2 regions of the Microbacterium pasadenense genome follow, and region 1 is predicted to be linked to the other one. Evidence: predicted binding sites of a transcription regulator. Region 1 holds the regulator's gene; the other holds the start of a gene.

What was found. The regulator HrcA, encoded in region 1, represses chaperone genes, less so after heat shock. The targets are predictions, from matches to a motif close to TTNGCACTCGNNNNNNNCGAGTGCNAA.
Region 2: the regulator HrcA is predicted to act here: its motif matches at 13,075-13,101, upstream of groL (chaperonin GroEL).

What each region holds. Positions count from the first base shown of each region.
Region 1 is NZ_JBFOKN010000002.1:683,117-697,780, reverse strand. It holds gene AB3M83_RS09520 (ComEC/Rec2 family competence protein) at 1-305, shown strand, start outside; gene holA (DNA polymerase III subunit delta) at 302-1,348, shown strand; gene rpsT (30S ribosomal protein S20) at 1,445-1,705, opposite strand; gene AB3M83_RS09505 (alpha/beta fold hydrolase) at 1,835-2,569, opposite strand; gene AB3M83_RS09500 (ExeM/NucH family extracellular endonuclease) at 2,649-7,385, opposite strand; gene lepA (translation elongation factor 4) at 7,607-9,457, shown strand; gene AB3M83_RS09490 (DUF1990 domain-containing protein) at 9,484-10,134, shown strand; gene hemW (radical SAM family heme chaperone HemW) at 10,134-11,351, shown strand; gene hrcA (heat-inducible transcriptional repressor HrcA) at 11,426-12,460, shown strand; gene dnaJ (molecular chaperone DnaJ) at 12,493-13,605, shown strand; gene AB3M83_RS09470 (16S rRNA (uracil(1498)-N(3))-methyltransferase) at 13,609-14,346, shown strand; gene AB3M83_RS09465 (HIT domain-containing protein) at 14,397-14,664, shown strand, end outside.
Region 2 is NZ_JBFOKN010000003.1:275,789-290,452, forward strand. It holds gene infB (translation initiation factor IF-2) at 1-461, shown strand, start outside; gene rbfA (30S ribosome-binding factor RbfA) at 590-1,042, shown strand; gene AB3M83_RS11875 (HhH-GPD family protein) at 1,066-1,932, opposite strand; gene truB (tRNA pseudouridine(55) synthase TruB) at 1,977-2,870, shown strand; gene AB3M83_RS11885 (hypothetical protein) at 2,867-3,235, shown strand; gene AB3M83_RS11890 (hypothetical protein) at 3,367-3,780, shown strand; gene AB3M83_RS11895 (bifunctional riboflavin kinase/FAD synthetase) at 3,777-4,742, shown strand; gene deoC (deoxyribose-phosphate aldolase) at 4,827-5,537, opposite strand; gene AB3M83_RS11905 (DEAD/DEAH box helicase) at 5,834-7,990, shown strand; gene AB3M83_RS11910 (6-phosphofructokinase) at 8,123-9,151, shown strand; gene AB3M83_RS11915 (DMT family transporter) at 9,144-10,109, shown strand; gene msrB (peptide-methionine (R)-S-oxide reductase MsrB) at 10,113-10,517, opposite strand; gene AB3M83_RS11925 (DUF3263 domain-containing protein) at 10,607-10,867, shown strand; gene AB3M83_RS11930 (LytR C-terminal domain-containing protein) at 10,916-11,521, shown strand; gene AB3M83_RS11935 (cold-shock protein) at 11,701-11,901, shown strand; gene AB3M83_RS11940 (DUF3048 domain-containing protein) at 11,926-12,975, shown strand; gene groL (chaperonin GroEL) at 13,138-14,664, shown strand, end outside.

The sequences.
Region 1 (14,664 bases):
GCGTGCTCGCCCGCCCGTACGCGGTCGTGAAGGTCGCGCACCACGGCAGCGCCGACCAGGACCCGGCACTGTACGAGCGTCTCGACCCGCGGCTCGCGCTCGTCACGGTGGGGGAGAACACCTTCGGCCACCCGCGGGACGAGATCCTCGACGTGCTGGCCGACGTCGGCGCGGTCGTCGCCCGCACCGATCGGTCGGGGGACGTGGCGCTCTGGCAGGACGACGACGGACGCCTGCAGCTGTGGCGCTCGCGGGAGGGCGGGCGCCGGCGGCTGTCGGCGGCACTCGGTAGGCTGGGGGGATGACGCCGAGCCCCCGTCGCCCCGCCGCTCGGTCGGGCGCGAAGACCGCGTCGAAGATCCCGCAGGTCTCGTGGCGCGCCCCGCAGCCCGCGCCGGTCGTGCTCGTCTCCGGCCCCGAGGAGATCTGCGCCGAGCGGGCGACCGCCGGCATCCGCGACTTCCTCCGCGCCGAGGACCCGAGCCTCGAAGTCACCGATGTGCGTGCCGACGACTACGCACCCGGGACCCTGTTGGGCGTCGCCTCGCCGTCGCTGTTCGGCGAGCCGCGCCTGGTCCGCGTGTCGGGTGTCGAGAAGTGCTCGGACGCGTTCCTCAGCGAGGCGATCGCCTACCTGGCGCACCCGCAGGACGGTGCCACAATCGTGCTGCGCCACACCGGGTCCAGCGTGCGCGGCAAGAAGCTCCTCGACGCGATCCGCTCGGGTGCCGGCGGCGGCATCGAGATCGCGTGCCCCGCCGTCAAGCGCGACTCCGACCGGTTCGACTTCGCCGCCGGCGAGTTCCAGGCCGCGAAGCGGCGCATCGCACCGGCCGCGCTCCGGGCGCTCGTCTCCGCGTTCTCCGACGACCTGACCGAACTCGCCGCCGCCTGCCAGCAGCTCATCTCGGACGTCGACGGCGACATCGGCGAGCAGGTCGTCACCCGCTACTACGGCGGTCGTGTCGAGACCACGGCGTTCGTCGTCGCCGACACCGCCATCGCCGGCCGGTACGGCGATGCGCTGATCGCGCTCCGCCACGCGCTCGCCTCGGGGGCCGACCCGGTTCCGATGGTCGCGGCCATCGCGTCCAAGCTGCGCACGATGGCGCGCGTGGCCGGCAGTCGCGAGCCGGCATCCGCGCTCGCCTCCCGCATCGGGATGAAGGACTGGCAGGTCGACCGCGCCCGCCGCGACCTCGCCGGCTGGACGGAGTCCTCCCTCGGCCTCGCGATCCAGGCGGCCGCCCGGGCCGACGCCGAGGTCAAGGGCGCCTCGCGCGACCCCGTGTTCGCGGTGGAGCGACTCGTCACGATCATCGCGACGCGCGCGCCGTACGGCGCCTGACCCGCCGCGTCGGCCCGCGCCCCCGGCCGCGCGGTTCCCCCACCGACGACGAAGGCCCGCCCCGCGAACGGGACGGGCCTTGAGAAGAGATGCGGCTCAGAGAGCGGCGACCTGCTTGGCGATCGAGGACTTGCGGTTCGCCGCCTGGTTCTCGTGGATGACGCCCTTGCTGACGGCCTTGTCGAGCTTCTTGGTCGCCTTCAGCAGCGCCTTCTCGGCAGCGGCCTTGTCGCCGGCCGTGATGGCCTCGCGGGTCTGACGGACAACCGTCTTCAGCTCGCTCTTGACGGCCTTGTTGCGCTCGCGCGCCTTCTCGTTGGTCTTGTTGCGCTTGATCTGCGACTTGATGTTCGCCACGTCGACGTATCTTTCGTTCGGAGTTATCAGATGGATGTGCCGGGAGACAGAAGAGGGCTGTCGCACGGCGGTCGTGTGAGGGAGGTGCCCACACGCAAGCCAAAAACCGATTCTATCAGGTCCGCGGGATCATTCCGAAGCGGAGCCCCGCTCGGCCATCGTCGACAGGGCGACATCGATCACCGCGTTGAACACGCGCGGACGCATCGCCGTGATGAGGTGCGACGTCCGGGGCACGACGATCAGCTGGGCGTGCGGGACGAGCGAGGTGAACAGCCGCTCGTTCAGGCGAAGCTGATCCCACTGCCCGTTCACGAACCACGTGGGCACGTCGATCCGCCGGAGCGCCGCCATTAGGTCGAGCACCGAGAGACTCCGCAGGGCGACGTCCTGGGCGTCGTAGGCGTAGCCGCCGGCACCGAAGTCGGCGCGGGTCTCAGGCGGCAGGGTGCGGTCGAGGACCAGGTCGGTGAGCCACTGGCCACGGCGCGGGAGCCGGTCGAAACCGCGCGAGAGGGCGCGGTACAGGCGGAGGCCGACGCCGCGGGGGATCGAGGTGCACCCCGCGGCGATGAACGCGTCCACGGGCGGCTTCGTCTCGCGCCCCACGTACTCGATCGACACCAGTCCGCCCATCGAATGCGCGACGAGGAGCACGGGGCCGCGCGTCGCGGCATCCGTCACGGCGCGATCGATCGTCTCGAACGCGCCCTCCAGGGTGAAGGTCTCGTCCATGCGTCTGCCGTGCCCCGGCAGGTCGACCGCGGTCGAATCGATGCCCAGCGCGTCGAGGTGCTCGATCTGCGCGCGCCACATCGTCGCCGACGTGCGGATGCCGTGGGCGAACACCACCTGAGGTCTCACCGGATCAGCCTACGAAGGTCCGGCCCGCCGTGCACCGGAGCGGGGCGAGCCGACGGCCCGCCCCGCTCCGGGGAGCGGATCAGAACAGCACGCGCACCGTGACGGCACGGCTGTCCGACCCGGCCGCGACCGCAGGGTCGCTCGGGACGAAGGTGGCCGTGTACGCGTGCGTTCCGCGGGAGAGCCGTCCGAGGGTGGCGGTGGCGATGCCCCGCCGCACCTCGGCCGAGGCGACCACGGTCGATCCCTCGCGGAACTCCACGACACCGTCCGGACGGCCGCCCTCCTGCGTCACGTGCGCGATGAGCGTCGCCGGCAGGAACCGGTTGATGTGCACCGGCGGGAGGGCGATGAGGCGCGTCCTGGTCGACGCCGCCGGCTCGGCGGTCTCGGCGACGGTGATCGGGACCCGGACGACGGTGCCGCTCGGGGCGGCCGTCAGGGTCAGCGTCGCCGTGCCCGCCGCCGTGCCCGCGGGCAGCGTGACGCTGACGGATGCCGCGCCCGACGTGACCGGGACGGTCCCGAGCGCGGTCTCGCCGAGGCTGACCGTCAGCTCCGTGTTGGCCGGTGCGCCGAGGCTCGTGAGGTCGAGCCCGGCGACGTCGAAGGCCACCGTCTCTCCCGCCGGCACCGACTCGGGGACACCCGAGACCTGCACGCCGTGCTTCGCGAACGACGGGGCGATCGGCGAGTTCTCCGCGATGTAGTCGACCCACGCCTCGTAGTCCACGAGGCCGGTGTCGACGTATCCGGTGCCCTCGGTGAAGACGCGGAAGTTGTCGCCGCCCGCGGCGAGGAACGAGAACGTCCCGATCCGGTAGCTTCCCTCTAGGTCGATCGCCGCGCCGTCGACCGTGACCGACGTGATGCGCTCGCCCTCGGGCAGCTGCGGGTCGTAGGTGTAGGCCACGTTGTCCGACAGACCCAGCTGCAGGTACGGCCGCTGCGGCACGTTGCCGTCCGCGTCGCGCTGCCACTGCTGCTCGAGCATCGTGATGACCTGCTCACCGGTCAGCGTGACGAGCGCCAGCGTGTTGTTGAACGGCAGCACCGCGTTGGCCTGGCTGACCGAGAGCGTGCCGTCGGCGAGACCGGGAACGGCGCTCGCGCCGAACTCCGCCTGCGTGTCGAACAGGTCGGCACGCAGACCGCCCGGGTTCGTCACGCCGATGACCGCGCCGTCGGGCAGTTCGGCGAGGCTGTCGCGCAGCATGTTGGCGACCGTGTTCCCGAGAGTGGATTCCGCTGCGCGGTTGTCCCGCGCACCTCCGGCGTAGACCCCGTCGACGTACGAACCGCCGGAGTAGGCGGTCGTGATGTCGTCGGTGATCTCGCCAACGGCCGTGTTGCCGATCGCGGCGGCGTTGGCCAGGGCGGCCGTGACGATGCGGTCGACCTCCGCCACGCGGGGGTACTCGGCGACGAGGTCCGCCGCCGGCGTCGTCGTGCGAGCCACGTTCCGCTCCGCGTGCGAGGAGACCTCGCCGGTCGCAGGATCGATCGTCAGCGTGATCTCGCCGATGTTCGCGCCGTACGAGCCGGTCTGCACGATGGGGCGGGTGCGGTCGGTGCCGGGGATCGATGCCGACCAGGCGTACTGCTTGTGCGTGTGACCGGTGAAGATCGCATCCACCTCGGCGGCGGTGTCCTCGACGATGGACGCGAACGGACCGCCGGCGGCGACCTCGTCCTCGAGGGTCGCCCCGTCCGGCGTGCCGGCTCCCGCGCCCTCGTGGTACAGCGCGACCAGCACGTCGGCCTCGCCGTTGGCGGCGTCGCCGTCGCTCAGCTGGGCCGCGACGCGGTTGACCGCCTCGACGGCGTCGCCGAACTCGATGTCCACGATGCCGCTCGGGGTGACCAGCGACGGCGTCTCCTCGGTGACGGCGCCGATCAGGCCGACGGTGAGCCCGTCCGCCTCGAGCAGCGCGTACTCGTCGAGCGCGGGCGTCCGCGTCCCCTCGAGGTACACGTTCGCCCCGAGCTGCGGCGCGTCGAACTCGTCGGACACCCGCCCGTCGAGGTCGGCGAAGCCGCGGTCGAACTCGTGGTTGCCGACGGCGCTCGCCTGCAGCCCGAGCGCGTTCAGCACGTCGATCGTGGGCTGGTCCTGAGCGACCGACGACGCGAACAGCGATGCGCCGATGTTGTCGCCCGACGAGACGAACAGGACGGGACCGGATGCCGCGTCCCGCAGCTGCTCGACGGTGCCGGCGAACGCGGTGGTGCTGCCGTCGATGCGCCCGTGGAAGTCGTTGATGCCCAGCAGGGTCAGCTCCACCGGAGCGGCGTCCGCCTGCAGGCCCACGATCACGGGGTCGTGGTCGCTCGAACGGTACGGGTCGGCCGAGAAGAACTCGGCGCCGTGGGAGCGGAACCGGCTGTACTCCAGGGCGATCGATTCACCGGAGTTGATGTTCCAGATGTCCGCGCCGGTCGCCCGCGCGAGGGCGGCGTCGTTGAGGAGGACGTGGTCGAGCGAGCCCGACAGCCCGTCGAAGCTGTACGAGGACGTGTCGACGTCCAGCGCGTGCTCCGCGTCCGCGTAGCCCGCCTCGTACAGCACCTGCAGGGGATCCTCCTGACCGTAGGAGTTGAAGTCGCCGACGAGGGCGACGGCGTCCACATCGCCCTGGATCCCGGTGATCCAGTCGCGCAGGGCGGTCGCCTGACGCACGCGCGACTCGTTCGCCGCGCCCTGACCGTCGCCGGTGTCGGCGTCGCCGGGCCACGGGCCGGCGGAGCCCTTCGACTTGAAGTGGTTGACGGCGAACAGGAGCTCCGCGCCGCCGCCGGCGGGCTCGAACACCTGGGCGATCGGCTCGCGGGCGTTGCCGAAGGCCTCGCCGTCGCCGCTCTGGTCGCCGAGCGCGCGCGCAGCGCCCACGGGCGAGGCGAGGGCGGGCTGGTAGATGATCGCGTTCGTGATCACGTCCTGCTCGGATGCCGGCGGCAGGTCCGCCGACGACGGGACGAAGGCCCACGTGTCCTCGCCGGCCGCCGCGTTCAGGGCCGCCACGAGCGTCGAGGTCGCCTCGTCGGGCGTCTCGCCGAGTGCCGCGGAGTTCTCGATCTCCATCAGGCCGACCACGGCGGCGTCGACGGAGGTGATGGCGTCGACGAGCTTCGCCTGCTGCCGCGCGAGGTCCTCGGAATCCCATGCGCCGCGCTGGTCGCAGCCGCCGCGGACCGTGACCCCGTCGCCGAAGCGGTCGGTGTAGGCGGTGCAGGAGGCGCTGTCGGCTCCGAGGGTCGTGAAGTAGTTGAGGACGTTGAAGGACGCGATCGACAGGTCGCCGCCGACGGCTTCGGGAGCCGCCGTGCGGGTGTTCTCGAACGTCACGCTGTCCGCGCCCGAGCCGTCGGCGGTCAGCGGCGACGTGGGATTCAGCTTCCACGTGTCGTTGCGGTAGTCGACGATGAGGGGCTCGGTGAACTCGACGCCTGCGCCGACGATGATCGGCTCGCTCAGCGACACGTAGGCGGGCACGCGGGAGCTGTGGGCGGCGGAGGTGAAGTCGGTCGAGGTCCCGTCGTCGAGGACGACGCCGCGGGCCGCGTTGTCGGCTGCGACGGCCTTCGCGTCGTCCGAACCGGGACGCGCGACGTCGGTGGGCTGTCGCAGCGGGGAGGTCCCGCTCGCGAGGCCCACCTCGCCGTAGCGGTTGGTGTCGTAGGTGTTGGTGACGGTGAAGTCCCCTGCGGGGGCGATGAGCATCGATTCCAGCGTCTCGCGCGCGGCTGCCGACGTCGGCCAGGCGAGCGGAGCGGGCGAGGGAGCGGTGTCGGCCGTCACGACCTCGGCGGCGCCGGGGGCGACGGTGACCTGCGTCAGGCCGTTCCACTCCGACACGACGCCGGTCACGGTCACCGTGTCGCCCTGAGCGACGTCGTCGACGGCGCCGCGGGGGGCGTAGACGAACACGGCGTCGGATGCCGCGTGGTCGCGGAGATCCAGCTCGCCCCCGGTTCCCGCGGTCTGGATGACGTAGCCGTCGAGGCCGCCGGTCGGGTACCGGGCCGTCACGACGCCGGTCGTGGTGACGGTGGTGCCGACGAGCGGGGAGGCGTCCCCGGTCCCCTGGATCTCCGCGATCGTCACCGTCGTCGGCTCGGGCTCGGGCTCGGGCTCGGGCTCGGGCTCACCGTCGGTGCCGAGGCCTGTCGGGGTCGGCGTGCCGGCGGTGAAGTCCGCCGCGTTGTCCGCGGTATTCGTGTTCTCCGCGTCACGGGCGACGCTCGTGCTGTTGCCGGTGCCGGGAGCCGGCGCGCTGCCGGCGAAGGCGTTCGCCGTGCTGCCCCAGCCGACGAGGTCGACCACGTCGGGCAGTTCCGCGATGCCCGCGGTGCCCGAGATCGCCGATTCCGTCTTCACGAGCGCGACCTTGGCGCCCGATCCGCTCATCGCGATCGTGCCCTCGACGTCGGCCTCGAAACCGGGAAGGGCGGTGTTGGCCCCGGCGGCCTGGCCGACGAGGAGATGCTCGCCGGCGGGGAGGTCGAGGTCGCCGATCGGGGTGACCTGCCACGATCCGCCCGTCGCGGACGCGTACTGGACGCTGTAGCCGCTGAGATCGAGCGTCTCGTCACCCGTGTTCGCGACTTCGATGAAGTCCCGGTTGAAGGCAGCGCCGTTGTTCCCGCCGCCGCCGTACACCTCGGAGATCACGAGGGGCCAGGCGGGATCGACGGCGGCGCTCGCGGCGGCGGGCGCGAAGACGAGTCCGGTGGCGGCGAGCGTGGCCGCGGTGACGGCGGCGCAGGTGCCGGAGAGGCGGTGCCGCGTGCGAGGGGCCGGGGGGCGTGGTTGCATCACTGTGGTGTTCTCCCGAGGCGGTTCGGGCACGTTGGGTCATCCGCGCAGGATCCGACCGCCACCTTGAGCATTCGGGGCGTCGCGACGCCCCACAAGTGCGCATTCGGTTAACTCTTTCTCACGACGCCGAAACCTGGCGTGTCGGCGCCGGACCGGCTACCGTGCGGTTCGCGACACGGCGGGGACGCTCTCCCCGACGCCGGTAGACTCCAGGGGTCATGTCACCCCGCGCTCTCACGCCTCTGCAGCCCGCGGCCACGCCGCCCGCGCAGATCCGCAATTTCTGCATCATCGCCCACATCGACCACGGCAAGTCCACCCTGGCCGATCGCATGCTGCAGATCACCGGCGTCGTCTCCGACCGCGACATGCGCGCCCAGTACCTCGACCGCATGGACATCGAGCGCGAGCGCGGCATCACGATCAAGTCGCAGGCCGTCCGGATGCCGTGGGCCACCGCGGACGGCACGTTCGCGCTCAACATGATCGACACCCCCGGTCACGTCGACTTCACGTACGAGGTCAGCCGCTCGCTCGCGGCGTGCGAAGGCGCGATCCTGCTGGTCGACGCCGCACAGGGGATCGAGGCGCAGACCCTCGCGAACCTCTACCTGGCGCTCGAGAACGACCTCCAGATCATCCCCGTGCTCAACAAGATCGACCTGCCTGCGGCCGACCCCGACAAGTACGCCGCCGAGCTGGCGAACCTCATCGGCGGATCGCCCGAGGACGTGCTGCGCGTGTCGGGGAAGACCGGCATGGGCGTGGAGGAGCTGCTCGACAGGATCGTCGAACGCATCCCGGCGCCCGGCGGCGACGCGGACGCGCCCGCTCGAGCCATGATCTTCGACTCCGTCTACGACGCGTACCGCGGCGTGGTCACGTACGTCCGCATGATCGACGGCAAGCTCGAGCCGCGCGAGCGGATCCAGATGATGTCGACGCGGGCGACCCATGAGCTCCTCGAGATCGGCGTGTCGAGCCCCGAACCCGTCCCCACGAAGGGTCTCGGCGTCGGCGAGGTGGGCTACCTGATCACCGGTGTGAAGGACGTCCGTCAGTCGAAGGTCGGCGACACCATCACGAACCACCGGAAGCCCGCGACCGAAGCGCTCCCCGGGTACACCGACCCGAAGCCCATGGTCTTCTCGGGCGTGTACCCGATCGACGGCAGCGACTACGCCATCCTGCGTGAGGCGCTCGACAAGCTGAAGCTGTCGGATGCCTCCCTGCAGTACGAGCCCGAGACCTCCGTCGCGCTCGGGTTCGGGTTCCGGTGCGGCTTCCTCGGGCTCCTCCACCTCGAGATCATCACCGAGCGACTCGCCCGCGAGTTCGACCTCGACCTCATCACGACGGCGCCGTCGGTGACATACGAGGTCAAGACCGACACCGGCGAGATCGTGACCGTCACGAACCCGAGCGAGTACCCCGACGGTCGCGTCGACGAGGTCTCCGAGCCCGTCGTCAAGGTCGGCATCCTGCTACCCAAGGACTACGTCGGCACCGTCATGGAGCTCTGCCAGACCCGGCGGGGCACCCTGCTCGGCATGGACTACCTCAGCGAGGATCGCGTCGAGCTGCGCTACAACATGCCGCTCGGCGAGATCGTCTTCGACTTCTTCGACCACCTGAAGTCGAAGACGCAGGGCTACGCGAGTCTCGACTACGAGCCCGCCGGATCGCAGACGGCCGATCTCGTCAAGGTCGACATCCTGCTGCAGGGTGAGAAGGTCGACGCGTTCAGCTCGATCGTCCACCGCGAGAAGGCGTACGCGTACGGCACGCTGATGACCGAGCGGCTCCGCAAGCTCATCCCGCGCCAGCAGTTCGAGGTCCCCATCCAGGCGGCGATCGGCGCCCGCATCATCGCCCGCGAGAACATCCGCGCCATCCGCAAGGACGTCCTCGCGAAGTGCTACGGCGGTGACATCACCCGCAAGCGCAAGCTCCTCGAGAAGCAGAAGGAGGGCAAGAAGCGCATGAAGATGGTCGGCCGCGTCGAGGTCCCCCAGGAGGCGTTCATCGCGGCGCTCTCGGGCGATGTCGAGGGCAAGGACAAGAAGTAGCCCGGGTCGACAGAAAGGCAGGTGTCATGCGCCGCGGGAGTTTCCAGGCCGGAACGGTCGATTACGCCGCCGTCGGGGCGACGCAGGCAGCGGACCTCATGGGGTACCCGCCGCAGGGCAGCATCCCCGCCGAGGCGTCGTGGCGCATCGGCAGCGGTGAGGCGCGCTTCACGGCGTCCGCCGACCAGCTGCTCTCGTGGGGCGCGCAGCGCGGCGCCGGGCTGACGGTGCGCGACGTGCACCCGGCATCCGGCCCCATGTACACCGGCGTCGCCTTCGACGCCGAGGGCACCCCGGTGCAGCCGAGTCGCCTCGATCAGGAGCAGCGCTTCGACGCCGACGGCACGCCCTACGTCAGCCCGGGTGCGACTGTCCATCTGCGCGGCCGCGTCGGCGGATGCCGCGCCGACGCCGAGCTTCGGGTCATCTCCGTCATCGACGAGCCGCGCCGGGTCGGGTTCTCCCTCGGCACCGTCGGCGGCTCGGTCGTCAGCGGTGAGGAGTCCTTCCTGCTGGAATGGCGCGACAACGACGAGGTCTGGTTCACCGTCCGCGCGTTCGACCGGCCGACCGGGTCGCTGTACCGTGTGATCCGCCGGCTCGTGAAGCGCCGCCGCCGCGAGCTCTTCCAGGGCTACCTGCGGGCGATCTCGCCGCTGTACGCGACCGGATCCTGATGGGATCGGCCCTTCCCCTCGGCGACCCCGCCCCGCCCGACGGCGCCCTGCCGGACGGACTGGCGCTCGACCGCGCCGCCGATTTCGGCGTCTATCTCCACGTCCCGTTCTGCCGTGTGCGGTGCGGGTACTGCGACTTCAACACGTACACCGCCACCGAGCTGCGGGGCGCACGTCAGGACGCCTACGCCGACGAGGTGCTGCGCGAGATCGCGCTGTCGCAGCGCGTGCTCGCTGATCGCGGCGCGCTCCGCCCCGCCGCGACCGTCTTCTTCGGCGGCGGCACGCCCACGCTGCTGCCGCCCGGCGACCTCGCGCGCATGCTCGACGGCGTCCGCAGCGCCTTCGGGCTCGCCGACGGCGCCGAAGTGACGGTCGAAGCCAACCCGGACACGATGACGGATGCCGTCGCCGCGACCCTCGCCGGCGCGGGCGTCACCCGGCTGTCGATCGGCATGCAGTCGTCCGTCCCGCACGTGCTCGCCGCGCTCGACCGCACGCACGACCCCGCCAACATCGGGACCGCCGTCACGGCGGCGCGACGCGCGGGGCTCGCGGTGAGCCTCGACCTGATCTACGGCGCGCCCGGAGAGAGCCTCGACGACTGGCGCACGTCGCTGGAGACGGCGATCGCCCTCGCCCCCGACCACGTCTCGGCGTACGCCCTCATCGTCGAGGAGGGGACGAAGCTCGAGCGTCAGATCCGGCGCGGGGAGGTCCCGGCCCCGGACGACGACCTCCAGGCGGACATGTACGAACTGGCCGACGAACTCCTCGCCGGCGCCGGCTACGGCTGGTACGAGGTGTCGAACTGGGCGACGGGACGCGATCAGCGCTCGCGTCACAACATGTCGTACTGGCGCAGTCAGGACTGGTGGGGATACGGCCCCGGCGCCCACAGCCACATCGGCGGCCTCCGCTGGTGGAACGTCAAGCACCCGGCGGCGTACGCGCAGCGGATGGCGCTCGGGCAGTCCCCGGCGGCGGGTCGCGAGCGTCCCGAGCCCGAGGCGCGACGCCTCGAGGACATCCTGCTGCGCTCGCGCATCGTCGACGGGGTCCCGGTGTCCGAGGCCACCGAGGCGGGCCGGCGCCAGGTGGCATCCCTGATCGCCGACGGTCTCGTTGACGGCGCCGCCGCCATCGCGGGGAACGTGGTGCTGACCCGCCGCGGACGGCTGCTCGCCGATGCCGTGGTCCGCGCGCTGACGGCGTGAAATCCGGCGGCGGCCGGTTCGACGCGGTAGAATTGGCACTCGGCGATTGAGAGTGCCAGCGAGGAGGAGGAGTGATGGTCTCGGAACGCGGTCTTCAGGTCCTCCGTGCGATCGTGCAGGACTACGTCGACACGCGTGAGCCCGTCGGCAGCAAGGCGATCGTCGACCGGCATCACTTCGGCGTCTCCGCCGCCACGATCCGCAACGACATGGCGATGCTGGAGGACGAGGATCTCATCGTCGCCCCGCACACCTCGTCGGGCCGCGTGCCCACCGACAAGGGCTACCGCGTCTTCGTCGACCATCTCGCCGAGCTCCGTCCGCTGAGCCCGGCGCAGCGGACGGCGATCGGAGCGTTCCTCGAGGACACCGGCGATCTCGACGACCTGCTCGTCCGCACCGTGCGGACGCTCACCCGGCTCACCGGCCAGGTGGCCATCGTGCAGTACCCGTCGTTCGCCCGTGCCGACGTCTCCCACGTCGAGGTCGTCCACCTCGGCGGCACGCGCGCCGTGGTCATCGTCGTCACCGACACCGGTCGCGTCTCGCAACGCGTGGCCTTCCTCGCGTCGGAGCCGTCGGCGGACGAGACGGCGCAGCTCAAGATCGCCATGGCGACGCTGCTGACGGGGAAGAGCGTCGCCGACGGCGCCGCAGCGATCACCCGGCTGCTCGACGTGGAGCCCGCGGACGGCCGCGAGGACAACACCCGCATCATCCTGCGCACTCTCGGCGAGGAGCTCGAGGACTTCCGGCACGACCGTCTCGTCATGGCCGGGTCCGCCACCCTCGCGCGCCGGGAATCCGACTTCCGCGGCAGCATCTACCCGCTCCTGGAGGCGATCGAGGAGCAGGTGACGCTCCTGCGCCTGATGGGGGAGATGGTGGCCGACGAGCACGGCCTCGCGACCAGCATCGGGCGGGAGAACGAGCCCTTCGGTCTCGCGGAGGCGTCGGTCGTCGCGGGCGACTACGACGTCGTGGGGTCCCGGGCGCGTCTCGGGGTGCTCGGCCCGACCCGCATGGACTACCCCAGCAACCTCGCGTCGGTCCGAGCCGTCGCGCACTATCTGAGCCGCCTGCTCGAGGAAGACGAGAAGGCGCGCTGATCTGAATCGGCCTCCGGGCCGGAAAGGCGAATGTGGCTGACCACTACGAGGTCCTCGGTGTCGCGCGCGACGCGAGCCCCGAGGAGATCAAGAAGGCGTACCGACGGCTGGCGCGCCAGCTGCACCCGGATGTGAACCCGGGCGAGGACGCGTCCGAGCGCTTCAAGCTCGTGACGCACGCGTACGACGTGCTGAGCGACCCCGAGCAGCGCCAGCGCTACGACATGGGCGGCGACAGCGCCGCCGGCTTCGGTGGCGCTGGCTTCGGCGGCTTCAGCGACATCTTCGAGACGTTCTTCGGCGGCGGCGGCGGCGGCGGCCGCGCCGGGCGCCCGCGCTCCCGCCGCGAGCGCGGCCAGGACGCGCTCGTGCGCGTCGACCTGACCCTCGGCGACGTCGTCTTCGGTGTGCACCGCGACATCGAGGTCGACACCGCGGTGCTGTGCGAGACGTGTCAGGGCTCGTGCTGCCAGCCGGGCACCCAGCCGGTCACCTGCGACATCTGTCACGGATCGGGCCAGATCCAGCGCACCGTCCGGAGCCTTCTCGGCAACGTCGTCACCTCGCAGCCCTGCACGACCTGCCAGGGCTACGGCACGACGATCCCGTACCCGTGCTCCACGTGCCAGGGTCAGGGCCGGGTGCGCTCGCGCCGCACGGTCTCGATCGACATCCCCGCCGGCGTCGAGTCGGGGCTGCGGCTGCAGCTGCCCGGCTCGGGCGAGGTCGGTCCTGCCGGCGGTCCCAACGGCGACCTCTACCTCGAGGTGACGGTCGAGCCGCACGACGTCTTCAGCCGCGACGGCGACGACCTGCTCGCCACCCTGGAGGTGTCGATGGTCGACGCGATCCTCGGGACGAGCACCAGCATCGACTCGCTCGACGGTCCGGTCGACCTCGACATCAGATCCGGGATCCAGGCGGGCGAGGTCCTCACGGTCCGCGGCCGCGGCATCACCCCGCTCCGGGGCACCCAGCGGGGCGACCTCCGGGTCGGTGTGCAGGTCGTGACGCCGTCGCACCTCGATCCCAAGTCCCGCGCCCTGATCGCCGACCTGGCGAAGCGGACCAAGCCCGGCCCGCCGCGGCTGGCGGAGTTCCACCCCGGCCTGTTCGCGAAGCTGCGCGACAAGTTCAAGCGCTGACCCATGGCGCTGCACTTCCTCCTCGACACGGCGACGGACGCCCATCCCGGTGACACCCTCGTGCTGACCGGCGCCGAGGCGCATCACGCCGCGGCCGTCCGCCGCGTCCGTGTCGGCGAAGAGGTCACGGTCGGCGACGGGCGGGGCGTCCGGCTGACGGGAGCAGTGGCATCCGTCGCGCCGAAAGAGGTCCGAGTCGAGGTCGGGGAGCGCGTCGTGACCCCCGCGCCGACGCCGCGCACGGTGCTGGTCCAGGCCCTTGCGAAGGGCGACCGCGACGAGCTCGCCGTGCAGGCGGCGACCGAGCTCGGCGTCGATGAGATCGTGCCCTGGCAGGCGGCGCGCAGCGTATCGCGGTGGGATGCCGCCAAGGCCGCGAAAGGCGTCGCACGCTGGGAGACGATCGCGCGGGAGGCCGCCAAGCAGGCGCACCGATCCTGGCTCGCCGTCGTCTCGGATCCGAGCTCCACGCGTCAGCTCGCGGCCCGGTCCGAGCGGTGCCGGATGCTGGTCCTCGAGCCGACGGCATCCGTCTCGCTCACCGAGGTGGCCCTGGATGCCGCCGACACCCGCGACGTCGTGCTCGTGGTGGGGCCCGAGGGCGGCATCGCCCCGGACGAGCTCGCGACGCTCGAACAGGCCGGAGCCACCCTCGTCCGGCTGGGCGACACGGTCCTGCGCACCTCGACGGCCGGGCCGGTCGCGCTCGCCCTCGTGAATGCGGCGCTCGGCCGCTGGTGACCGCACCGGCGACCGGGACCGCCGCGGGACGCGATCGCTAGACTGAGGGGATGAGCGAACCCTCCGTCTTCACGCGCATCTTCCAGGGCGAGATCCCCGCGGAGATCATCGCTGAGACCGACAACGCCTTCGCCATCCGCGACAACGCGCCGAAGGCTCCCGTCCACCTGCTCGTCATCCCCAAGACGCAGGACTACCGCAACGTCGTCGAGCTCGCCGCAGGCGACCCCGCGCTGCTGGCCGAGATCGTGGGCCTGGCGAACTCGGTCGCGGCCGAGCACGCCGGCGGCGACTTCCGGCTCGTCTTCAACACCGGCG
Region 2 (14,664 bases), on a different contig from region 1:
CGATCGACAACGCGATCGTCATCGGCTTCAACGTCCGCCCCGACGCGAAGGCGCGGGAGCGTGCCTCCCGCGAGGGCGTGGACGTCCGGTTCTACTCGGTCATCTACAACGCGATCGACGACGTGGAGCAGTCGCTCACGGGCATGCTGAAGCCGGAGTACGAAGAGGTCCAGTCGGGCGTCGCGGAGATCCGCGAGGTCTTCCGGTCCTCCAAGTTCGGCAACATCGCCGGTGTCATCGTCCGCTCGGGCACCATCACGCGAAACGCCAAGGCGCGGGTCATCCGCGACGGCGTCGTGCTGGCCGACGGCCTGGCCATCGAGTCGCTGCGTCGCTTCAAGGACGACGTCACCGAGGTGCGGACGGACTTCGAGGCCGGTATCGGTCTCGGCAAGTTCAATGACATCCAGGTGGGCGACGAGATCGAGACGACGGAGATGGTGGAGAAGCCGCGCGGCTGATCCTCGTCTGTCGCTCGGCGATGGATGCCATCGGGATGACGGGCCCTCCGGCCCCGACCACCCGGTGGCATCCATCGCCTCGCAGTTCGCGGTCCGCCGATGCGCGGGCCTGAGAAGGAGAAACACACATGGCTGGTGAACGTCAGGCACGACTGGCCGACCGCATCCGCGTTCTGATCGCGGAGCGTCTCGAGAAGGGGCTGCGCGACCCGCGCCTCGGTTTCGTGACCATCACGGACGTCCGCGTCACGGGCGACCTGCAGCACGCATCGGTGTTCTACACCGTCTACGGCGACGACACCGCGCGGACCGACACGGCCGCCGCGCTGTCGGCCGCCACGGGGATGCTGCGGAGCGAGGTCGGGCGCAAGCTCGGCGTGCGGTTGACCCCGACGCTCGAGTTCATCCTCGACGGGCTGCCCGAGAACGCCGGTCACATCGAGGAGCTGCTGCGCGAGGCCCGGGAGCGTGACGCCGCCGTGGCGAGCATCGCCGCATCCGGCACCTTCGCCGGCGACGAGGACCCCTACGTCAAGGCGAAGGACGCCGACGACGACGCCGAGGACGCCCGCGGCGTCTGACGGGCGGACTCCTCCGGCGGCGCTCAGCGCGGCAGGTGGAGGGTCGGACTCGTCACCTCGACGAGTCCGTCGGTGATCAGCGAGTCGATGGCACGGCTGCGCTGCAGCGCGTCGGGCCAGTCCGCGAGGACCTCGTCGACCGGCGCCGCATGGTCGGCGGCGGCGCGCAGGACCCGCAGGACCGCGCCGCGCGCCTGCCGGTCGCTGCCCTCGTAGCGCGCCTGCCTGCGCCGCTCGTCCCCGGTGTCGGGGTATCCGGCGGCGCGCCACGCGCACCGGGAGGCGAGCGGGCAGGCGTCGCAGCGCGGCGTGCGCGCGACGCACACGAGCGCCCCGAGCTCCATCGCCGCGGCGTTGACGACGGCGGCATCCGTGTCGTCCGCCGGAAGGAGAGCCGCCATGGCGGCGAGGTCCGTCCTCGCGGGCGGCCCCGGCTGCGAGCGTCCGGCGACCGCACGCGCGAGGACCCGGCGGGTGTTGGTGTCGACGACCGGATGCCGGTCCCCGTACGCGAACACGGCGACGGCGCGCGCGGTGTAGTCGCCGATGCCGGTGAGCGCGAGGAGGGCGTCGACGTCCCGGGGGACGACGCCGTCGTGGCGGTCCCGGATCTCGGTCGCGGCGCGGTGCAGCCAGAGGGCACGGCGCGGGTACCCGAGGTTCGCCCACAGTCGCACGGCGTCCGCCGGCGGTGAGGCGGCGAGGTCGGCCGGTGCCGGCCAGCGCGCGAGCCACTCCTCGAGCCGCGGGATCACCCGGGCGACGGGCGTCTGCTGCAGCATGAACTCGCTGACGAGGATGCCCCAGGCCCCGAACCCGGCCGCGCGCCACGGCAGGTCCCTCGCGTTCGATCGGTACCACGCGATCAGCGGCGCAGCGAGGTCGGACACCGGCCCAGCCTATGTCGTGGGCGGCGCCGCCTAAGCTGGAGGCCATGCATCAGACGCCGAACCCGAGCGGCATCCTGCTCGTGGACAAGCCCGGCGGCGTCACCAGCCACGACATCGTGGCCCGCGCCCGCCGCGCGCTGAACACCCGCAAGATCGGTCACGCCGGCACCCTCGACCCGATGGCCACCGGACTGCTCGTCCTCGGTGTGGGCCCGTCCACCCGCCTGCTCACCTATCTCGTCGGCCTCGACAAGACGTACGAGGCCACCATGCGCCTCGGCGTCGCCACCGACTCGGACGATGCCGACGGCGCGGTGACCGGCGAGACGGATGCCGCGTCCGTTCCGGACGACGCGATCCGCACCGCCGTCGCGGCGCTCACCGGCCCCCTCTCGCAGGTCCCCAGCACCGTCTCGGCCATCAAGGTCGGCGGCCGCCGTGCGTACGACCTGGCGCGCGCGGGGGAGCAGGTGGAGCTCAAGGCCCGTGACGTGACCGTCTCGCGGTTCGACGTCCTCAGGGTCCGACGCGGCGACGGCGTCATCGACGTCGACGTCGTCGTGGACTGCTCGAGCGGCACCTACATCCGCGCGCTGGCCCGCGACGTGGGCGAGCGACTCGGCGTCGGCGGCCACCTCACCGCTCTCCGCCGCACCCGCATCGGGCCGTTCCCGGTCGCCGACGCCGTCGCGGAGATCACCGCCGAGGCCCCGCTGCGCGCGGGCGCGGCGGTCGCGGCATCCGTCCTGGGCTCCTTCCCGGTCACCGCCGACGAGGCGCGCGACCTGCGTCACGGCAAGCGCCTCATCGGGGCCGCGGACCGGCTGGCGGCCGAGACCCCCGCCGCGATCGACCCGGACGGCGAGCTCGTCGGAATCGTCGGCCGCCGCGGCGCCGACGTCAAGAGCATCATGAACATGCCGGAGGAGCAGCCGTGATCCTGTGGTTCACCGTGCTCCAGCTCGTCGTCGCCTGTGCGTCCGGCCTCCTGTGCGTCCTCCTCGGGCTCGTCGGACGGCGCCCCAGCGATCTGTCGGTCGGCACGCAGGCGCTCATCCTGCTGCTGCTGATCGCGCAGGTCGTGATCGCGATCGTGTCGCCGCTGGCGGGCAACCCGCCGAGCGGCGACCTGCTGGAGTACTGGGTCTACCTGATCTCCGCCGTGCTGATCCCGCCCGCGGCCGTCGCCTGGGCGCTGATCGAGCGCGGCCGCTGGAGTACCGTCATCATGGGGGTCGCCGCGTTCGCCATCGCGATCATGGTGTGGCGCATGCACGTCATCTGGACGGTCCAGCTCGCCTGAGCCGCCCGCGCGGGGGCGCGATCCGCCGATGCCCGCCACGAACGTAGAATCGAAGCGCCATGTCTGAGGTCACTTCGCCGTCCGCGACCACCCCGAGCGCGTCCGCGCCGACCCCGCCGGCTGTGCGCCGCATGACGGGCATCGGCCGCGTGCTCGTGGTGTTCTACGCCATCATGGCGCTCGGCGCGACCGGCCGCTCCTTCGTCCAGATCGTCCGGGAGTTCGACGAGGCGCCCCTCGCGTACTCCCTGTCCGCCGGCGCCGCGGTCGTCTACATCGTCGCGACGCTCGCCCTGATCTTCAGCGCGTCGGACACCTGGTACCGCATCGCGTGGACGGCGATCTCCTTCGAGCTGGTGGGCGTCCTCGTGGTGGGGACCCTGTCGCTCACCCATCCCGAGCTCTTCGACCACCCGACGGTCTGGTCGGGCTTCGGCATCGGGTACGTGTTCATCCCGGTGATCCTGCCGTGCCTCGGCCTCTGGTGGCTCCTGACGCACCGCACGGCGAGAGCCGTCCCCGCACCGGCAGGTCCGCGTCCGTGAAGGTGTTCTTCGACCCCGCCGAGATCCCTGCCGGCTTCGGTCCGAGTGTCGTCGCGATCGGGAAGTTCGACGGCGTCCACTCGGGCCACCGCGCCGTCATCGACCGCGCCCGCGTGGCCGCGACCGATGCCGCGGCCCGCGTCGTCGCCGTCACCTTCGACCGCAACCCGCTCAGCCTCCTCCGCCCCGACGTCTGTCCCGAGAACCTCGTGAGCGTGGATCAGAAGATCGCGCTGCTCGCGGACGCCGGCGTGGACGCCACCCTCGTCCTCCGCTTCGACGAGGCGCTCGCCTCGCTGTCGCCGACGGAGTTCGTCGAGCACGTCCTCGTCGAGGCCCTGGCCGCGGTGAGCGTGCTCGTCGGCGACGACTTCCGCTTTGGTCGTGGCGGCGCGGGGACGCCCGCGGTGCTGGCCGACCTGGGGGAGAAGCTCGGGTTCTCGGTCGACGTCGTCTCCGACGTCCGCGGCGGCGGCCGCCGCGTCTCGTCGACGTGGGTGCGCGAGCTGCTCACCGCCGGCGACGTCGAGGGAGCCGCCCGCCTGCTGGGGCGCCCGCACGCCCTCCGCGCCGAGGTCGTCCACGGGCTCAAGCGCGGTCGTGAGCTCGGCTACCCGACGGCGAACCTCGCGGTCGACGCCGAGGGCTTCGTTCCCGCCGACGGTGTCTACGCCGGCTGGCTCGTCGACGAGGGGACGGATGCCGGCAGCCTCGCGGCCGCGACGCGCTATCCCGCCGCCATCTCGATCGGCACTAACCCGACCTTCGACGACGTGCCGGTGCGACAGGTCGAGGCGTACGTGCTCGACGAGACGACCCTCGACCTCTACGGCCACACCGTGCAGGTGCAGCTCACCCACCGCATCCGCGGGATGGTGAGGTTCGAAGGGATCGAGGCGCTCATCACGACGATGGGCGGCGATGTCGCCGCGGTCCGCGCCGCGCTCCTGCCGGGCAGCTGACCGGGTCCGCCCCCGCATCCCGTCGCCGGAACGACGGAGCGCCCGCAGCCGTGGCCGCGGGCGCTCCGTCCGTGCGAGGAGAGCTCAGTACGAGCCGGAGTCGACGTCGCCGGTGGCCTGACCGCCGGCATCCACGCGACGGGCCTCGCCGAGGATCACGGCGCTGCCGCTCGTGCCGAGGCGCGTGGCGCCGGCATCGAGCATGGCGAGGGCGTCGGCGTAGCTGCGGACCCCGCCCGACGCCTTCACCTGGACGCCCTCGCCCACGGTGCGGCGCATGAGCTCGACGTGGGCGACGGTGGCGCCGCCGCCGGCGAAGCCGGTGGACGTCTTCACGAAGTCCGCCCCACCCGCCTCGGTCAGCCGGCTGCCGCGCTCGATCTGCTCGTCGTCGAGCAGCGCGGTCTCCAGGATGACCTTGACGATGTGACCGGATGCCGCCTCCACGACGGCCCGGATGTCGTCGACCACGACGTCGTCGAAGCCCGAGCGCAGAGCGCCGATGTTGACGACCATGTCGACCTCGGCGGCGCCGTCGGCGAGGGCCTGACGCGTCTCGGCGACCTTCGCCGCGGTGGAGGTGGTGCCGTGCGGGAACCCGATGACGGTGCCCACCTTCACGCCGGTGCCTGCCAGGCGCGAGACGGCGTGGGGGATGTCGCTGGGACGCACGCAGACGCTGAACACACCCCACTCGGCGGCGATGTCGAGTTCGGCGTCGACGTCGGCGCGGGTGAGCTCCGGCTTCAGGATCGCGTGGTCGATGGTGGCGGCGAGGTCGCGTTCGGTGGGCATGATCCCAGGGTACTTTCCCGAAGCGGCGGGCGCCGCCGGAGCCGCCGCGCACACCCCGGGACGGCGTGCGCGGATCCCGGCGTCGTCACCCGGGCGTCGGGGCGTCGCCACGCCGGCTGACCCGCTAGACTGAAGGCCAAGGGTCCGTCCCGTCGCCGCGAGCTCGCCGAAGCGAGTGCCCGCAGCCGGAACGATCCGGGTAACACCCCTCACCGTGGCGCATCGTCGCGGTCCATATGCCCCGTCGTTCGCGGCCGGGCCCGCCGGGTTCTCCCGGTGTCACGCTCAGGAGGAGCATGCCGACCACGGCATCCACCGCCCCGAAGTCGTCCTCGAGACGCCGCAAGGGCTCGTCGTCGCGCCGCGACGACGACGCACCACTCATCCCGATCCTCGCCCGCAAGGTGCGCGAGATCGAGGCCAAGTCGCAGCGCGGAAAGCTCGGCCCGACCAACCGGGTCAAGTTCCAGGTGATCGCGTTCCTCGTCCGCGAGGAGCGCGCCCGCGTCAAGGCGGACACCGAGGTGGCCGACGCCGCCCGCGCCGAGCTGCTGAAGCGCCTCGACGGCGTCGCGACGATCCTCGCCAAGACGGCGGCGCGCGACACCTCGCTGATCCAGCTGCTCGAGGTCGACCAGGCGACGTCGCCCGTCGCCCGGCGCATGCGTCGCGACTGGCTGCTCGAGTCGGGTGCGGACCTGCCCGAGGACGAGCTCATCATCACCGACGTGAAGCCCGTGCAGACCCCCGTGGTCCCCGCGGCCGTCGCCGACCGCCAGGTCATCCCGGCGCAGATCGACGCGCGACGCGAGGCGAACCCGTTCCTCGCTCCCGACCTGTCCCCGCGCGACCCCGCGTCCACACCGCGCCGCCGCCTCGACGGCTGGGAGCTCATGGGCCCGCTGTACAAGGCCTTCGAGACCGGCGCCGGCGGCGGAGCGGCCTCGATGGAGCTTCCCGAGGTCCCCGAGTTCGACCGTCTCTCGCCCAAGGGCCTCGAGATCATGGTGCACCAGTCGCGCTTCCTCGAAGCCGTCCGCACCGGTCACCGCAGCTTCCTGCTCGCCGACGAGCCGGGTCTGGGCAAGACCGCGCAGTCGGTGCTCGCGGCATCCGTCGCCGACGCCTACCCGCTGCTGGTCGTCGTCCCGAACGTGGTCAAGATGAACTGGGCGCGCGAGGTCGAGCGGTGGACGCCGCAGCGACGTGCGACGGTCATCCAGGGCGACGGCGAGACGATGGACGCGTTCGCGGACGTCTTCATCGTCAACTACGAGATCCTCGACCGCCACCTGGCGTGGCTCGGCTCGATCGGGTTGAAGGGCATGGTCGTCGACGAGGCCCACTTCATCAAGAACCTCACCTCGCAGCGGTCCCAGAACGTGCTCGCCCTCGCGGCGCGCATCCGCGAGCAGGTGCGCGATCCGCTCCTGATGGCGCTCACCGGCACCCCGCTGATCAACGACGTCGAGGACTTCGACGCGATCTGGCGCTTCCTCGGCTGGACGAACGGCGAGAAGCCGGGCCCCGAGCTCATGGAGCGACTCGACGCGACCGGCTACACCCCGGCCGACAAGGCGTTCTATCCCGAGGCGCGCGACGCGGTCATCTCGATGGGCATCGTGCGGCGCAAGAAGAAGGACGTCGCCGCCGACCTGCCCGACAAGCTCATCGCCGACCTCCCGGTCGAGCTGGACGACGAGTTCGGCCGCTCGATCCGCGCCGCCGAGCGCGAACTGGGCGAGCGTCTGGCAGCGAAGTACCGTCGCATCATCGAAGCGCGCGGCGACCGGGTCGTCACCGGCGAGGCCGACGCCGACATCGTGCGCCTCGTCGCCCACGGCGAGCTCGAAGAGGCGAAAGCCGCCGGCACCGGGTCGGAGAACGTCTTCACGATGGTCCGGCGCATCGGCCAGGCCAAGGCGCACCTCGCGGCGGACTACGCCGTGCAGCTGCAGCGCTCCGTCGGCAAGGTGGTCTTCTTCGCGAAGCACATCGACGTCATGGATGCCGCGGAGGCGCACTTCGCCGCGGCGGGCCTTCGCACCGTGTCGATCCGCGGCGATCAGACCACGCCCGTGCGCCAGGAGGCGATCGACGCCTTCAACGGCGACCCGGACGTGGCGATCGCGGTCTGCTCGCTGACCGCCGCCGGGGTGGGCCTGAACCTGCAGGCGGCCTCCAACGTGGTGCTCGCGGAGCTCAGCTGGACGGCGGCCGAGCAGACTCAGGCGATCGACCGGGTGCACCGCATCGGGCAGGACGAGCCGGTCACGGCGTGGCGGATCATCGCCGCGCACACGATCGACACGAAGATCGCCGAACTCATCGACAGCAAGCAGGGGCTCGCCCAGCGTGCCCTCGACGGCGATGCGGTCGACCCGACCTCGAGCGACTCGGTGCAGCTCTCGGCTCTGATGCACCTGCTCCGGCAGGCGCTCGGCGCGGCCTGACGCCCGCCGCCGCGGGCGGTCGCGGCTGCGGGCCGCGCCGCTCGCGCCTGCTGGCAGGTGACCGGATCCGGCGATAGTGTCGGGGGAGGCAGCGTCGCCGTCAGCTACTCCCGAACCACAAAAGGATCTCCCATGAAGATCGGCATCCTCACGAGCGGCGGCGACTGCCCCGGACTCAACGCGGTCATCCGCGGCGTCGTCCTCAAGGGCTCGACGGCGTACGACATCGAATTCGTCGGCATCCGGGACGGATGGCGCGGCGTCGTCGACGGCGACTTCTTCCCGCTGACCCGCCACGAGGTCAAGGGTCTCTCGAAGGTCGGCGGGACGATCCTCGGCACCAGTCGCACCAACCCCTACGAGGGGCCGCGCGGCGGCGCCGACAACATCGCCAAGACGCTCTACGGCCACCGCATCGACGGGATCATCGCGATCGGCGGTGAGGGGACGCTCGCCGCGGCGAACCGCCTGCACAAGGACGGCATCAACGTCCTGGGCGTGCCGAAGACGATCGACAACGACCTCCGTGCCACCGACTACTCGTTCGGGTTCGACACGGCCGTGAACATCGCGAGCGAGGCGATGGACCGCCTGCGCACCACCGGCGACTCGCACCAGCGCTGCATGGTCGCCGAGGTGATGGGCCGCCATGTCGGCTGGATCGCGCTCCACTCCGGCATCGCCGCGGGCGCCCACGTCATCTGCATCCCCGAGGTGCCGATGTCGATCGACGAAGTCACCGAGCAGGTCACGAAGGCCCACGACCGCGGCCGCGCGCCCCTCGTCGTCGTGTCGGAGGGCTTCAAGCTCACCGGTATGGACGAGGCGTACAGCGACAAGGGCATGGACGCCTTCAACCGTCCGCGGCTCGGCGGGATCAGTGAGATCCTCGCGCCCGAGATCGAGCGCATCACCGGCATCGAGACCCGTGCCACGGTCCTCGGTCACATCCAGCGCGGCGGGTCGCCGTCCGGATTCGACCGCGTCCTCGCGACGCGCCTCGGCCTGCACGCGGCGGACGCCGTCGTCGAGGGCGCCTGGGGTCAGATGGTCTCGCTCAAGGGCACCGACATCGTCCGCGTCGCCTTCGAGGAGGCGCTCGGCGAGCTCAACTCCGTCCCGCTGTACCGCTACGAAGAAGCCGCCGCGCTCTTTGGCTGAGAGATCCGACGCCGCCGGCGCCCGTCCGGCACCCCCGCTCTGGCTCGCGCTGGTCGGCGCCGTGCTGGTGGGGATGCTGACGGCCGTGCAGGCGCGCATCAACGGCCAGCTCGGGCTGCGGCTCGATCATCCGATGGCCGCGGCGGCGATCTCGTTCGGCAGCGGTCTCGTGATCGTGACCACGGCTGCGCTCATCGTGCCGTCCGGCCGGCGCGGATTCGCCGCGCTCGGACGGGGAGTGCGCGAACGCACGATCCCCTGGTGGATGCTGATCGGCGGCGCCGCGGGCGCCTTGACCGTGGCGACGCAGAGCCTCGCGGTCGGCATCATCGGCGTCTCGCTGTTCACCGTCGGCCTCGTGGCCGGTCAGACGGTCGGCGGGCTGGTGATCGACCGCGTCGGGTACGGCCCGGGCGGCGTGGTCCCCGTGACCGTGCCGCGCGTGGTGGGCGGCGTCCTCGCACTCGTCGCCGTCGGCGTCATGCTGACGGTCGGCGAGGGGGTCGGCGACGTGCCGGTGTGGATGCTGGTGCTCCCGCTGCTCGTGGGCGTCGGGCTGTCGTGGCAGCAGGCGACCAACGGGCGGCTGCGGCAGCGCGTCGGCACGCCGCTCACGGCGACGTTCGTGAACTTCATCGTGGGCTCGGTCATGCTCGTGACCGCGGCCATTGTGGTGGCCGCCGTGAGCGGGCCGCCGCGCCCGCTGCCGCCGGAGCCGTGGCTCTACCTCGGCGGAGCGCTCGGCGTCGTCTACATCGTCATGTCGGCGGCCCTGGTCGCGCAGACCGGCGTTCTCCTGTTCGGCCTCGCCGCGGTGTCGGGACAGCTCGTGGCGTCCCTCGCCGTCGACGCGGTCTGGCCGGCACCGGCGAGCCCCGGCCTCGCCGTCGAAACCGTCACCGTGGCGATCGCCCTGTGCTCGGTGTTCGTGGCGGGGTTCTGGCGGACCCGCCGGTGAGGCTCAGTCGTCCTTCGGGGTGAACGACAGCGACAGCGAGTTCATGCAGTACCGGTCGCCGGTGGGCGTGCCGAAGCCGTCGGGGAACACGTGTCCCAGGTGCGAGTCGCAGGCGGCGCAGCGCACCTCGGTGCGCACCATGCCGTGGCTGTTGTCCTCGATCAGCGTGACCGCTTCGGGGCGGACCGACTCGTAGAAGCTCGGCCAGCCGCAGTGCGAGTCGAACTTGGTGCCGCTCTGGAACAGCTCGGCGCCGCACGCCGCACAGGTGTAGAGGCCGGCGCGGCTCTCGTCGAGCAGCTCGCCGGTCCAGGCGCGCTCGGTTCCCGCTTCACGCAGGACGGCGTACTGCTCGGGGGTGAGCTCGGCACGCCACTGCTCTTCTGTCTTCTCCACGCGATTGCTCATAATGAGATCCCTTCCGCTCGTCCTATTCAACCGGACGACCCGCCCTGCTGTTCCCTTATGTGACGGCATCCGGAAGCTAGCGTGGGGGAGTGCCCCTTTCTGACCGCGACCGCGCTCTGCTCGACTTCGAGAGCCGCTGGAACGCTCATTCGGGGGCGAAGGAGGAAGCGGTCCGCTCCGAGCTCGAGCTGACACCCGCGCGCTACTACCAGCTGCTCGGCCGTCTCGTGGACACGGCGGATGCCGTCGCCTACGACCCCGTGCTGGTGCACCGGCTGCGCCGGCTCCGCGACGAGCAGGAGCGTGCCCGCCGGGGCCGCGCTCAGGTCGCCGCGGTCCGCGCCGGGTAGCATTCCAGGGTGTCGACCCCGTCTTCCCCGCAGGAAACCTCCGACCCGATGGATGCTTCCGACCCCCACGGTCCGTCCGCTCCGAAAGCCGATGCGCTTCCCCAGGACCGCTTCGACGACCTCCCGGCGGAGCCGCGGCGCGTCGGCGCACACCGGGCGGAGAACCCGCGCCTGCGGTTCGGAGGCGTGCTGCTGTGGTCGGCGATCGCGACCGTCGTCATCATCCTGGTGGGCGTCTTCGGCACGATGCTGGCCACGGGTCGGCTGAGCTTCGCGCCCGCACCGGCCGCGTCTCAGAGCGCCGGCCCGGTCGCGCCCGAGGTCGACACGTCCTATCCCGTCCTCGTCCTCAACGCGACGGCGCAGGAGGGCCTCGGCGGCGAGATTCGCGACCTCATCGTCGACGCCGGGTGGTCCGGCGGCGACGTCCAGGACGACAACGCCAACACGGACGACTTCCCGACCACGACGGTGTACTACCAGAGCGCAGCGGACGAGGCGGCCGCACGCGGACTCGCCGACGTCATCGGCGGCGCGGAGGTCTCGCTGGACGACACGTATCAGGTCGTCAACGACCCCGGGACGCCCTCCGCCGACGGCACCGTCGGGCTGCAGCTGGTCGTCATCGTGGGCCTCGACCACCGCACCGAGTGAGGCGTCCGGCGACGCCGCGGACGACGGCGTCGAGGCTGTGTTTCGCGGGTGTGAACTCTTCGCGGCGTGGATGTCAAAAGGTGCCGGATCGGCGGTCCCGCTCCGACGCGGCTGGATAGCCTGGCGACGGTCCCCGCTCCGGGGATCATGCAGCACGCAGAAATGACGGAGACGCACAGATGACACAGGGGACCGTCAAGTGGTTCAACGCCGAGAAGGGCTTCGGCTTCATCACCCAGGTCGATGGTGAGGACGTGTTCGTGCACTACTCGAACATCGACATGGACGGCTTCCGCGTCCTCGAAGAGGGACAGCGGGTCGAGTTCACCATGGGATCGGGCCAGAAGGGACCTCAGGCCGAGTCCGTCCGCGTCGTCTGAGTCGCCGCGGCTTATCCTTCCCGAGTGACCCCTCCGCTTTCCCCCGTGCGGCGCGCCCGACGCCTCGCACTCCCGCTCCTCCTGGCGGCGTCCCTGCTGGTGTCGTGCACACCGCAGCCGGAGGCCACCTCGACGCCCACGCCGACGCCGACACGCAGCGTCTCGACGTTCACGCCGGCACCGTCCCCGCCGCCGACGACGGCCGTGGCGCCGCTGCGGGGGACGGACATGCCGATCACGGCGGCGAGCCGCCCCGCCCTGTCGGCGAAGATCGACAACCAGGTCGATGCCCGCCCGCAGTGGGGCCTCGACCGCACGGACATCGTCTTCGAGGAGCTCGTCGAGGGCGGGCTCACCCGATACGTCGCCGTGTGGCACTCGGACCTGCCCGCCGTGGTGGGCCCGGTCCGCAGCATCCGTCCCATGGACCCCGACATCGTGTCGCCGCTCGGCGGGATCATCGCCTACTCGGGCGGGCAGGGCCGGTTCGTCCGGATGATGAAGGACACCGGCCTGCACAACGCCATCCACGGCGGCGCGGACGACCGGTTCATGTTCCGCACCGGCGAGCGCGCGGCGCCCCACAACGTCATCCTCCGCGCGCCCGAAATCGTGGAGGAGTACGCGGCGCTCGACGCGCCGGCAGCGCAGTTCCGATACTCGCCGGGAGGGTGGGCGCCGCTGTTCGGTGAGAAGTCCAGCGGCATCGACATCGACTTCTCACAGGTGTCCGCCCGCAGCTGGCGATGGGACGGCACGGCGAAGGCCTACGAGCGCTCGCAGGCCGGGCAGCCGGATCGGGTCGACGGCGGCGAGCGGATCACCGCGACCAACGTCGTCGCGCTCGAGGTGTCCATCGACGGCCGGTACGGGGACATCCCCAAGACGGTCCTCGTCGGCTCGGGGACCGGCTGGGTGTCGACGGGCGGGTCCGCGATGAAGATCAGGTGGACGAAGGAGAAGCAGGACAGCCGGATCGTGCTCCTCAACGACGCCGGCTCCGAGGTGCGACTCGCGCCAGGGAACACCTGGGTCGAGCTGGTCCCGAAGGCGGGCTCGATCTCCGTCCGGTGACGGCCGCCGGTCGCATCCGCAGCAGGCGGAGTTCCGCTGCGGGCGTGATCCGCCCCGGCCGGGCGGCTTGCACTCCCCATGGTCGAGTGCCAGAATGATTTAGCACTCACTCATCCTGAGTGCTAAAGACTGAACGTCACGTCCGGGAGGGACGACACACTTATGGCAAAGATCATCGCTTTCGACGAGGAGGCCCGCCGCGGCCTCGAGCGCGGCCTCAACACGCTGGCCGACGCCGTCAAGGTGACGCTCGGCCCCCGTGGCCGCAACGTCGTGCTCGAGAAGAAGTGGGGAGCCCCCACGATCACGAACGACGGCGTGTCGATCGCCAAGGAGATCGAGCTCGAAGACCCGTTCGAGAAGATCGGCGCGGAGCTCGTCAAGGAGGTCGCGAAGAAGACCGACGACGTCGCCGGTGACGGCACGACGACGGCCACCGTCCTCGCTCAGGCGCTCGTGCGCGAAGGTCTGCGCAACGTCGCAGCCGGCGCCGACCCCATCTCGCTCAAGAAGGGCATCGAGAAGGCCGTCAAGGCTCTCTCGGCCGAGCTCCTCTCCGGTGCGAAGGAGATTGAGACCAAGGAGGAGATCGCCGCGACCGCGTCCATCTCCGCTGCCGACGCCGAGATCGGCGCCCTGATCGCCGAGGCCATCGACAAGGTGGGCAAGGAGGGCGTCGTCACCGTCGAGGAGTCGAACACGTTCGGCACCGAACTCGAGCTCACCGAGGGCATGCGCTTCGACAAGGGCTACATCAACCCCTACTTCGTCACCGACGCCGAGCGTCAGGAAGCGGTCTTCGAGGACCCCTACATCCTGATCGCGAACCAGAAGATCTCGAACATCAAGGACCTTCTGCCCATCGTCGACAAGGTGATCCAGGAGGGCAAGGAGCTCCTCATCATCGCCGAGGACGTCGAGGGCGAGGCTCTCGCGACGCTCGTGCTCAACAAGATCCGCGGCATCTTCAAGTCGGCTGCCGTCAAGGCGCCCGGCTTCGGCGACCGTCGCAAGGCGCAGCTGCAGGACATCGCGATCCTCACCGGCGGCCAGGTCATCACCGAAGAGGTGGGCCTCAAGCTCGAGAACGCGACGACCGACCTGCTCGGCCGTGCCCGCAAGGTCATCATCACCAAGGACGAGACCACCATCGTCGAGGGTGCCGGTGACGCTGCGCAGATCGAGGGTCGCGTGACCCAGATCCGCCGCGAGATCGACAACACCGACAGCGACTACGACCGCGAGAAGCTCCAGGAGCGCCTCGCCAAGCTCGCCGGCGGCGTCGCCGTCATCAAGGCGGGTGCCGCGACCGAGGTCGAGCTCAAGGAGCGCAAGCACCGCATCGAGGACGCCGTCCGCAACGCGAAGGCAGCCGTCGAAGAGGGCATCGTCCCCGGTGGTGGCGTCGCGCTGATCCAGGCCGGCGAGAAGGCGTTCGCGTCGCTCGAGCTGTCCGGTGACGAGGCCACGGGCGCGAACATCGTCAAGGTCGCCATCCAGGCTCCGCTGAAGCAGATCGCCCTCAACGCGGGCATGGAGCCGGGTGTCGTCTCCAACAAGGTCGCCGAGCTCCCCGCGGGCCAGGGCCTGAACGCGGCGACCGGCGAGTACGTCGACATGTTCGCCGCCGGCATCATCGACCCCGCCAAGGTCACGCGCTCCGCGCTGGAGAACGCAGCCTCCATCGCC